DNA from 2 places in the Lentihominibacter sp. genome. Region 1 is predicted to be linked to the other one. Evidence: predicted binding sites of a transcription regulator. Region 1 holds the regulator's gene; the other holds the start of a gene.
What was found. The regulator LexA, encoded in region 1, represses DNA repair genes until DNA is damaged. The targets are predictions, from matches to a motif close to AGAACANNTGTTCT.
Positions count from the first base shown of each region.

Region 2: the regulator LexA is predicted to act here: its motif matches at 2,920-2,933, upstream of ACLR96_RS05250 (putative DNA modification/repair radical SAM protein).

Region 1 is NZ_JBKTXS010000033.1:809-6,449, reverse strand. Features, by position in the region: gene ACLR96_RS08520 (RDAC family protein) at 1-200, shown strand, start outside; gene ACLR96_RS08515 (desulfoferrodoxin family protein) at 245-634, opposite strand; gene trxA (thioredoxin) at 686-1,006, opposite strand; gene ACLR96_RS08505 (aldehyde dehydrogenase family protein) at 1,185-2,612, shown strand; gene lexA (transcriptional repressor LexA) at 2,728-3,390, shown strand; gene hcp (hydroxylamine reductase) at 3,592-5,265, shown strand; partial or broken gene ACLR96_RS08490 (VWA containing CoxE family protein) at 5,457-5,641, opposite strand, start outside.
Region 2 is NZ_JBKTXS010000013.1:42,052-47,692, reverse strand. Features, by position in the region: gene ACLR96_RS05260 (TIGR00266 family protein) at 1-485, opposite strand, end outside; gene ACLR96_RS05255 (TIGR03915 family putative DNA repair protein) at 617-1,366, opposite strand; gene ACLR96_RS05250 (putative DNA modification/repair radical SAM protein) at 1,363-2,871, opposite strand; gene ACLR96_RS05245 (amidohydrolase family protein) at 3,270-4,946, opposite strand; gene ACLR96_RS05240 (APC family permease) at 4,966-5,641, opposite strand, start outside.

The DNA.
Region 1 (5,641 bases):
GCAAACTAAAAGCTGAAGTTGACAAACGCTTTTCCATGCACCTGCATTTTCATGACAGATGCGGAGGTCAGTTTTTCTCTCTTGAAGAAAAAAATGATGATTTACGCAAATATATTGAAAACTATTTTTCCGATATGAATCTGAAAGCCGTATATTCCGAAAACGGTTTGGAATTTACAGTAGAAGCTCAAAATGAATAATGAAAAAAGATCCTTCTTCTTTTTAATGAAGGATCTTTTTTTGATTACAGTCCCATTTTCCAGAGGCCGTGCTTATTGCAGTATGCAAAAACAGCAATGGCTTCATCTCCCGGAACTTCCGCCGAAACTCCAAACGTAGCCCGTGGTTCTTCACCTGCCTTAAGTCTTGCAAACTGTCCGCCCCTTTTCGTCTGAAGATATATCCATTCTATAAAATGATCGTCTTCCATAGGATGGCTGATCTCTCCGACATCAACTCTTACAGCACCTTCCTGCTTTTTCACCTTAGGAACATGTTTTTCCTTGGCGCCGTCTGTCTCAGAAGCATGCAACCTTACCATTTCATCCCCACAACATTTTACGTCATCTCCCTCGCCTGTCAGAAAAGTTATGGTACTTCCACATTTTTTACACATTAAAAACTTTGGATCCATATCAAATACCCCTTTTTATTTTTTGATAAAAAGCAGGCAATAGAGCTCATCCTACAGTCCCAGAGCTTCTGCAATCTGCTCTTTCGACCGCAGGCCAATCAATGTCTCAGCAATTTCTCCATTTTTAAAATATACCAAAGTAGGTATGCTGGTGACCCCAAATTTCATGGCTAACGCCTGCTCTTCATCGATATTGATTTTTCCCACTTTTATGTTTTTGTATTCATCTGCAATCTCATCCATAACAGGACCCTGCATCATACAAGGGCCGCACCATGCCGCCCAGAAATCAACCAGTACCGGCTGTTTCGATTCTTTTACTTCTTTTTCAAAATTATCTTTTGTTATTTTTATGATCTCCATAATTATCACTTTCCTTTCCTGCTTATTTTATCCGATTTTTTTAATATCATTAATGCTAATATAACATATATAATCTGGACTATCAAGGTAAAAATATGATCATTTTCCTTGTAAAGTTATTTTTGTTAAAATATAATAAAATCAATATTGTACAGTATTTTCTATACCATTAAGGAGGTCTTTAAAAATGTCAATGAATGCACACGACTATGTCGCAGAACTGGTCAAAAAGGCAAGAAAGGCTCAAAAATACGCCAATAACTTCACACAGGAAGATGTTGATCTTCTGACAGCAGCGGTAACATACAGCCTTACAAAACCCGAAAAAACCAAAATGTTTGCTGAAATGCTTGTAGAGGAATCCAAAATGGGCATATCGGAAGATAAAATTTCTAAAATATACGGAAAAGTCTGGGGATCTTATCTTCAGATGAAAGATAAAAAATCAGTAGGCCTTCTCGATGACAATAAAGAAACCGGCATTCAAAAATGGGCTAAACCTATGGGAGTTATTGCCGGAATCATGCCTGTGACCAATGGAGAAGCTACTCCTATCATAAAAGCCAACATGGCTCTGAAAACAAGAAATGCCATAATCCTGGCTCCACACCCCAAATGCAGAAAGCTCAATCTCGCTATAGTCAATGAGATAAGAGCCACCATCAAAAAGCTTGGATACCCTGAAGATCTGGTTCAAACCTGTCACTGTGAATGGGTTAAGCTTGAAGTATCACAAGAGCTGATGACGCAATGTGATTTTATCCTTGCCACCGGAGGCGAAGCCCTCGTCAAAGCAGCCTACTCTTCCGGCACACCTGCCATTGGAGTAGGTGTGGGAAACTGCGTATCTATAGTAACAGGCAAAACACCTATGGATAAAGTAGCTGAAATGATCTGTTTGTCAAAAGCATACGATAATTCAACATCATGCTCTACGGAAAATAACATCATAGTATTTGACAACTGCTATGATGATTTCATAAAAGCAATGGAAAATCACGGAGCTTTCCTATGTAAAGAAGGTTCTGAAGAAAAAGCAAAACTTCAAAAAACATTGTGGCCAAACTCACCTGATGATCACGTACTCAACCGTGCTGTCATTGCTCAAAGTGCTGAAGATATAGCTGCCCTTGCAAGACTTGAAGTGCCCTCAGGAACAAAAGTCATAATGGTGGAAGAATTTAATGGCTTCGGCCTCCAACATCCATTTACGGGAGAAAAGCTCTCTCCTGTATCCGGTATCCAGAAAGCAAAAAACCTTGACGATGCTATCAACAAAATGCTATCTACACTGGAATATCAGGGAAAAGGTCACAGCTGTGGTATACATACTGATGATCCCGCTGATGTAGATAAGCTTGCCTCTGCGGTTCCGGTAACTAAAGTAGTAGTAAATCAGCCGCAATGTCTCACTAATTCAGGAGGATGGAACTGTGGATATCCAGTCTCACTTACACTGGGATGTGGTACATGGGGAGGCAACAGTGTATCTCATAATGTTACATATAAAGATCTCTTGAATTACACTTATGTTTCAAGACAGATTCCCAACTGGAAACCTGAATCACTCAAAGACTTCATAAATGCAGATATTATTGCAAAAGTAGATGCCTAATCATGCAGCGACAAAACGCTGAAGCATTATACTCTTTTCAGCTCAGCAGAAAACATGTGTTTACTTTTTGTTCTTTTTATGATAAAATGTTCTCATAAACAAGGAGGATATTCGCATGTTAAAAGAACGAGAACAAAACATCTTAAATTACATGAGAGCTGAAATAAGAGAAAAAGGCTACCCTCCTACTGTCCGTGAAATATGTTCTGCACTGGATATCAAATCCACATCTACAGTTCATAAGGATATCTCAAACCTTGTAAAACAAGGTTATATAAAGAAAGATCCTTCCAAGCCAAGAGCCCTAATGCTCGTAGACATCGGACAAACTGATTCTCACGATAAACATGAAATGTCAGACAGCAACACAGTAAACAGAGAAGTATCCCGCGCCGAAATCATAGAGGTACCTCTTGTGGGCAGAATAGCCGCAGGCACTCCTATTCTTGCTGAGCAGAATGTGGAAGACAGTTTTCCGGTTCCCGCAAGATTCGTAGGAAACAATCCCAGCTTTATGCTTACAGTGAGAGGCGAGAGTATGATCGAAGCCGGTATAATGGATGGGGATTATATATTAGTAGAACAGCAGAACACAGCCAGAAACGGAGAAATAATTGTAGCTATGGTGGACGGATTTGAAAGCGAAGCCACGGTCAAAACTTTTTATAAAGAAAACGATCATATAAGACTCCAGCCGGAAAATTCCTCTATGAGTCCCATCATTGTTCAAGACGTAAAAATACTGGGAAAAGTAAAAGGAGTCTTTAGATATTTTTAATAAATCTTTTATAAAAGTCTGTTATGATCATAACAGACTTTTTATTATACATAAAACATTATCAGCGATATTATATACATCCATAAAAACAATCAGCACGATATTTTTTGTATCTCTATATATCAAAAATTTAAATATAAACGATTATCTTCAATATTACTGCACAAAATAAGAAAAAAATAATTTGAACGGAGACAAAAAATGAACAACAATATGGATCTTAATTATGAAATGTTCTGTTACCAGTGTGAACAGACTGCCAACGGAAAAGGCTGTACTAAATTAGGGATATGCGGCAAAACACCTGAGATAGCCAACCTGCAGGACCTTCTTATTTTCCAGATAAAAGGAATAAGCTGCTATGGAAAAAAACTGATTGATCAAGGGGATCATATAGACAAAGACATCGTCAGCTTCATCGAGAATGCACTTTTTACCACTCTAACAAATGTAAATTTTAATGCCGAAGATCACGTTAGACTCCTTAAAGAATCTCAGAAAATAAAAGAAAGGCTCAGAAATCTTGTAGGCAAAATTAATAGCCCTACTTCACATGCTACCTATGATCTTCCGTCCGCCAAAAGTGAAATGCTCAAAGACTCTCAAATAGCAGGGATTATGTACGATCAGTCCCTTGATCCCGATATACGTTCACTTCGTCAGACCATTCTTTATGGACTCAAAGGTATCAGCGCATATGGACATCAGGCCAGAGAGCTGGGATATTACAGCGATCAGGTGGATGATTTTTATATTACAGCTCTTGAATCTACTACCGACGACACGCTAACAGCAGATGAAATGATAAGGATGACCATGAAAACAGGAGAGATTGCTGTAGAAGTCATGAAAATCCTTGACGATGCAAATACAGAAGTATATGAAAATCCATCTCCTCACAAAGTAAATATAAAAATTAAAAAAGGTCCTTTCATCATCGTTTCCGGACATGACCTGAAAGATCTGGAAATGCTTCTGAAACAAACAGAGGGAAAAGGAATAAACATTTACACACACGGCGAAATGCTTCCCGCACATGGTTATAAAGGACTAAAAAAATACTCTCATCTTGTAGGAAATTTTGGCGGAGCATGGCAGGATCAGCAGAAAGAATTTGACAATATACCAGGATGTATCCTCATGACTACAAATTGTCTGATGCGACCGCGAGATTCATATAAAGACAGAATCTACAGTACTAACGTAGTAGGGTGGGAAGGTGTAAAACACATAGAAAAGAAGTCAAACGGAGAAAAAGATTTCAGTGAAATAATACAACAGGCGATAAAACTTGGAGGATTCAAAGAAGATCAGGAATCAAAAGAAATACTTGTAGGATTCGGGCATCATGCGACATTAGGATATGCTGAAAAAATAGTTGCAGCTGTCCATAAGGGCGATGTGAAACATTTCTTCCTCATCGGCGGCTGCGACGGTGCAAGACCGGGACGTAATTACTATACTGAATTTGCAGAAATGGTTCCAAAAGATTGCATGATATTAACATTGGCATGCGGAAAATATAGATTCAACAAACTTGATTTCGGTGAAACCGCAGGACTTCCAAGACTCCTTGATGTAGGTCAATGCAACGATTCCTATTCTGCTGTGCGCATAGCAACTGCTCTTTCCGATGCTTTTGATACAGACATAAACGGACTTCCTCTGTCATTCATAATCTCATGGTATGAACAAAAAGCTGTCGCCGTACTGCTGGCACTTTTGAGTCTGGGAATTAAAAACATCTATCTGGGACCTACACTGCCTGCATTCCTCAGTCCCAATGTACTGCAATATCTTAGCGATACTTTTGATCTGAAACTTATAAGCAGTGCTAAAGATGATATAAAAACATGTCTGAAGCAAAATATATGATTTTCTCAATGACAATAAATTTTACGAACAAAAACTAAATTCATTTCTTCCATTATTTTTAAAATCTGAATCGATTTTATTTTATCAATACCATAAATCAATATTTCTTTAAAAGATAAGGCTGTCTCATTAAAGATAAAAAACTTTAATGAGGCAGCCCTACTTTTTATTTTCTGTTTAACAACTGGCGTTTATTTCACCAGCAGTTTCTTTATTCCTGCTTCTAAGCCATCCAATGAAAGTTCGAACATCGGAAATATCTCTGATATAGCATTTATGGTTTTAGCTCCATACATCCATTCCCACGTACTTTTGTCTATAGGGTTAAGCCATACCTGTTTCTTATATCTTCTCTTAAACTTCTCCAGCCATGCTA
Region 2 (5,641 bases), on a different contig from region 1:
TCTACTATCAGCTGTTGTCCTGCTTTCAGAGAATATTCTATAACATGGCCGTCAAACTCTCCGAACACAATGCCATTTCCGCTAAGCTTCTGCATAACAAAACCTTCTCCGCCAAACAGTCCACTGCCTATCTTTTTATTAAAAAATACTGAAAGATCGATGCCTATTTCTCCTGCAAGAAATACGCTCTTCTGACATATAAGCTCATTGCCCGGTGAGATCTCAAAAGCCCTTATAGATCCCGGAAAACTTGATGCAAATGCAATCATTCCCGGTCCTCCCTGAGCAGTATATATGTTCTGAAAAAGTTTCTCTCCGGCAAACATCCTGCCTAAAGCCTTTCCTACTCCTCCATTGCTTGTAGTCTCCATCTTCATATTAGACGACATCCATGACATTCCGCCGCCTTCAGTCAGCATTTTTTCACCGGCTTCCAGCTGACATATAACTACGGGAAGTGTCTCCCCTTTTATTTCATATTTCATAATTTCACCTGCTCCCTTCCATACGAGCTTTTGTCTTAACTATCTAATTCAAAGTATATAATTTTATGAATTTTTTTGCAATATATACGGTGATTTTTATTAGCAAAGACTATTCCATTCAGCACATTATTTTATCCGTTTTTCAAAACAGTCATTTCAGTAAGATTTTTCCAGTATCTAACAGGCATAAAGTTTTTCTGACATCTGGGATTTGTCCGTTCTCTTACAGCGATATTATCAAAATAATTCTTCCACAATCTACGATAATTCTGTTCATCAGCTGAAACCTCAGGAACATCCTTATCGTCAAACAAGGATATATACCAACGCCTCTGATAAGCAATCAGCGCTTTTCTTCTCCCTATGTCATGTATTATAAAAGGATCGTTCTTATATCTATCGCAGAAATGTGAGGCTATCAGTTCAAGTACATCATTATCAGGCTCAATCCGCCCATAAAGAATATTATTTTTCATTACGGAAAACCGCACAAACTGCAGCATCCTTTCCCGCTCAACGTCCACCTTTTTTTCTATGGATTGAATATCAAACACCTCCGGGAAGCTATGGAGCATTGATACACTCGCCCCTTTATGAAAACCGAGAAGTACATATTTCAAGATCTTTGTTTCCTTGTCCGAATCATTTGAAAGATAGACCTTATATATACGCCGAAGATCGTAAGATGATATCTTCTTCTCTATTGCCTCATATACAATAGTGGCTTTCACAGGATCAGTTTTAATATCCATACATCCTCCGAGCAAAGTAGACTGATATTCATCTTTCCTGAATATTCCGGAAGCCTTATCGGTATAGTAATTATGGTATATACATGTCAATATTCCTTCAAATGTACCATCATAAAGATAATCTATCATATCAATCCGGCAGAAGACAGCTTTTCCTGCCGCTCTCCTTTCTGAAGCCTGTTCCATGTATTATCAAACATAGATACCTGAAGCCCATCCTCCATCTGTAATATAGCATTTCTTATAACATCCTGCTCAAAACGCCTCTCTCCATAATACCGGCCCAGACAGGTAAGAAAATACTTGGCTCGTTTCAGCACTACTCCCATTTTTTTAAGATCCTCAAACCTTACCGCCGACACTCTTCTCTGTCTGATTATACGTTTTGCTGAAACAGCCCCTATTCCCGGTATTCTCATGAGCATTTCAAAAGAAGCTTTATTCACTTCCAAGGGAAAAAGTTCGAGATTTCTGAGTGCCCAAGCAACTTTAGGATCAAGATCCGGATCGAGATTTATTTCTTTTCCGCCAAATAACTCTTTAACGGAAAAACCATAAAATCGGAGCAGCCAATCAGCCTGATATATGCGGTGTTCTCTTTCCAAAGGAGGTAGCGATGTACTGTCAGGGAGTACAGGAGATTCCACTACAGGGATATATGCTGAATAATACACTCGCTTCATTTTAAAAGTCCTATAGAGATTCTCACTGGTAGTAAGAATACTCTTATCCGATTCCCCTCCTGCCCCTATTATCATCTGCGTCGTCTGACCTGCAGGGGCAAAACTCTTGTCCCTTTTAGCAAATTTCAGTGAAGATACTCCTGTTTTATTTCGCTGTACAATACGGTCTTTCATCGCGCTATCAGTATCTTCAAAAAATCCTATATATTTTTCGTAATCGGCAGAGCAATTCATATCCTCTGTCAAGTCTTCTCCCATTTTGCCCAGATGTTTTCTGCCTCCTCCAATATAGCTTTTTTCTGTATTCAAGTTCTGTCCTTTGAACATAGTTCCCGGACCTGTAAGGATATTGCGTTCTATTAATGAATTGGTAATCTGCCTCATGGGAGCAAAAATCTCCTTTGGTTTTTTCTGAGGTGCAAGCAGTGAGAGGCTCTTTGATGTAGGCATTTCTATATTAACACTTAGCCTATCTGCAAAAAGACCTATACAGTGCAGCAGTTCAGGAGAAACACCGGGGATTATCTTAGCATGTATATATCCGGCAAAGCCGTATTTGACCCTGAGCAGCTGCAATGATTCGAGAATACGTTCTGCTGTATGATCAGGAGAAATCTCGACTGCAGAACTCAAAAATAATCCCTCTATGTAATTGCGGCGGTAAAATTCTATCGTAAGCCTAGCCAGCTCATCAGGTTCAAAAGAAGCCCTGGGAAAATCATTGCTCCTTTTATTAACACAATATTCACAGTCATATACACATTTATTAGTGAACAATACTTTGAGCAGCGAAATACATCTGCCGTCAGCGCCCCATGAGTGGCATATGCCTGAAGCATGAGCGCTTCCTATATTACCATCGTTGTGTCTTCCTACCCCGCTGCTGGAACATGATACATCATATTTTGCACTGTCAGCTAATATCTTTAACTTTTTCATGATGGATTCCATTATCTGCCCTTCCTTTTCTCAAGTAATATATTGTATTTTATCACTTTGAGAACGTATGTTCAATATCAAGAACTTATGTTTTTAAAAAATAGCAATTTACAAGTCTTCCAACATAAAAAAATCATTATCAGATCTATCCTTTTATTCTCTGTTCTTCCAACAATAAAAAAGTCCCCATTATCATGAAAAATCAAATATAACGGAAACTTTTATCAAAATATTCAAACTTTATAAACCGAAATTTTTAAAGGACTCCAATCATCTATACTTCTCTTGCAGATAAAATCTTTCTTTTAAAGCCTTCTCCGTAAAAGCGCCCTCTAAAAGCAGGAGAAATAAGCAGATCACCCTTTATCATAATATCTTCATCCTGCCCTTATATCCATATAAAATATTTTTTATATGCTTCCCTTAATAGTTTTTCCGTCAAATATTACCGTTTCAACATTTATATCTTTTATTTGATTATCCGGGACATCAAAAGGATTCTTATCAAGGATTAAAATATTGGCTATCTTTCCCTTCTCCAAAGTCCCCATTATTTTCTCCCATCTCATCTGAACTGCACTATTTAAAGTATAACCCTTAAGCAGATCTGAAATGCTAAGCTTTGCTGACAGCGGGGGCCTTGCTGAATCCGGATATCTTCTCGGATCCAGAGGGAATTCAGGATCTATCCTTGTTGCTGCCACCTGCATACCAAAGAAAGGATAAGCCCTGTGCAGCTCATATCCTGTAACTACATCACTTGAAAAAGCAACTGTAGCTCCGCTTTTTATTATAGAATTAAACTGATACATTCGTTCCCATTTTTCTTTCGAATAATAATTCATAGCCTCCTCGCCAAAATACCCGCCCGACCAGTGACATGACCAGTTTATATAAACTCCCAACTGCACAGGCCTTTGCATATCAGATGGATCCACGATCTCACAATGAGCAAAGGTCGGTCTGCACACCCATGGAATACCGTTTCTTCCAGCTATAGCCTGAGCTTCTTCAACAGCGTCACATCCTATACGAAAAGCTCTGTCCCCCACCATATGTATATGCAAATCCAAGCACTCGTCATTACACATAAGCAGACATCTTATAAGTTCCTCCTTCTCCATCATTATCTCGCCATAATTTCCGGGATCGTTAATATGTTCATGAAGAGATGCTGAATTGCCGCTCTCATTAGTACCATCCAGAAACAGTTTCATAGTATTTATCTTTACATGATCTGTTGTATACTGTCTCTGATACTTGCGAAGAACTGCTATCTTTTCAGGAAGATCCTCCAAGCTCCAGAATCTTACCATGCCATCATAGTATACATTTAACTGACCTGCCATATCCATCTCATATATAGCCTTTATCTGATCATCATTTTCTATAAATCCATCTGCGATCGCCGTGATACCGCTGTTTTCAAGAAAATTGAAAAATCCTCTCATCGTCTTTGTGTTCAACTCTTCCGGCGGATACCATCCGATAGATCTAAACATATTATCTGCGAATTTCATCCATGCCATTTCTCTGATCCAACCTGTAGGATTACCTTCATTATCTCTTGCGAAAGTTTCCAAAGGACCCGGATCAGGCGTGTTTTTGTCTATTTCCAGCAATTCCAGCATTCTGCTGTTAACCCAGCATAAGTGCTCGCCAAAGTCCTGGCAAAGCACAGGTCTATCGCTTATAGCCTCATCCAGCAAAGCTTTATCCGGTCCTTTCTCATTAAACATAGAAGTAGGATAATATTCAAAATACAAAAACGGACATTCCGACTTAGGATGATTCTCTCCGTATTTTTTAACAAAAGTCAGAAGCTCATCCACATTATCTGTCCATGGAAGACGTACATGCCAAAGGCTTTTTGTCACCCAACCGGGATGTATGTGACTATCTATTATTCCGGGCATAAGAAACTTACCATGTGCATCATGAATTTTTGAATCTGCACCGCAGAATTCTTTTGCTTCATCTTCAGTTCCCACATAAATAATATTCTTATCGTCCAATACTATACAGTCTGCCTTGGGATGTTTCTCATTACAAGTGTATATCTGAGCATTTTTTATTACAGTTATCATTTTATTTCCTCCTTGAACGCTATTCATCTATTTTCATTTCAGGAGGCAACTGTCTGAATCCCTTTGTTTTAATCAGCAAATATATCACGCCGGTCAAAAGCCATATCCCTCCCAGAATCTTCGCAGGTGTTTCTATAAAATAGAAGACCGCCAACAGACTCATCATTCCGAGAGCAGGAACAGCTAAATGTCTGATCATAGCGGAAAATCCTTTCTCTCTGCCTTTGATGATATAATGACTTATAACAGAAAAATTAACCATAAAAAATCCGCATACAGCTCCAAAAGATACCAGAGATGCTGCACCCATAACATTATCCTGATAAAACAGCGCCGTAAGGGCGATCAAGGTCGTCAAAATTATATTATTCACAGGTGTACGGAATTTTGGTGATATCCTTCCAAAGAATTTTTTCGGAAGGATATTATCCCTACCCATGCCATAAAGTATACGTGAAACAGCGCCCATTCCTGCCAATGCACATACAAAACTTCCACAATTATCAACGATAAAGAATACTGTGCCCAGCCAACTCATTCCTATATGAGGGAACAGCTCGAATATTCCGGTATCAGGATCCTGAATATCTACATGTGCTGAAGGCCATGCTATCTGAGAAAAATAAGCCACTATGGCAAAAATTATTCCTGCTCCAATAACTACCCCCATAATAGCCTTCCCCATCACTTTCTCC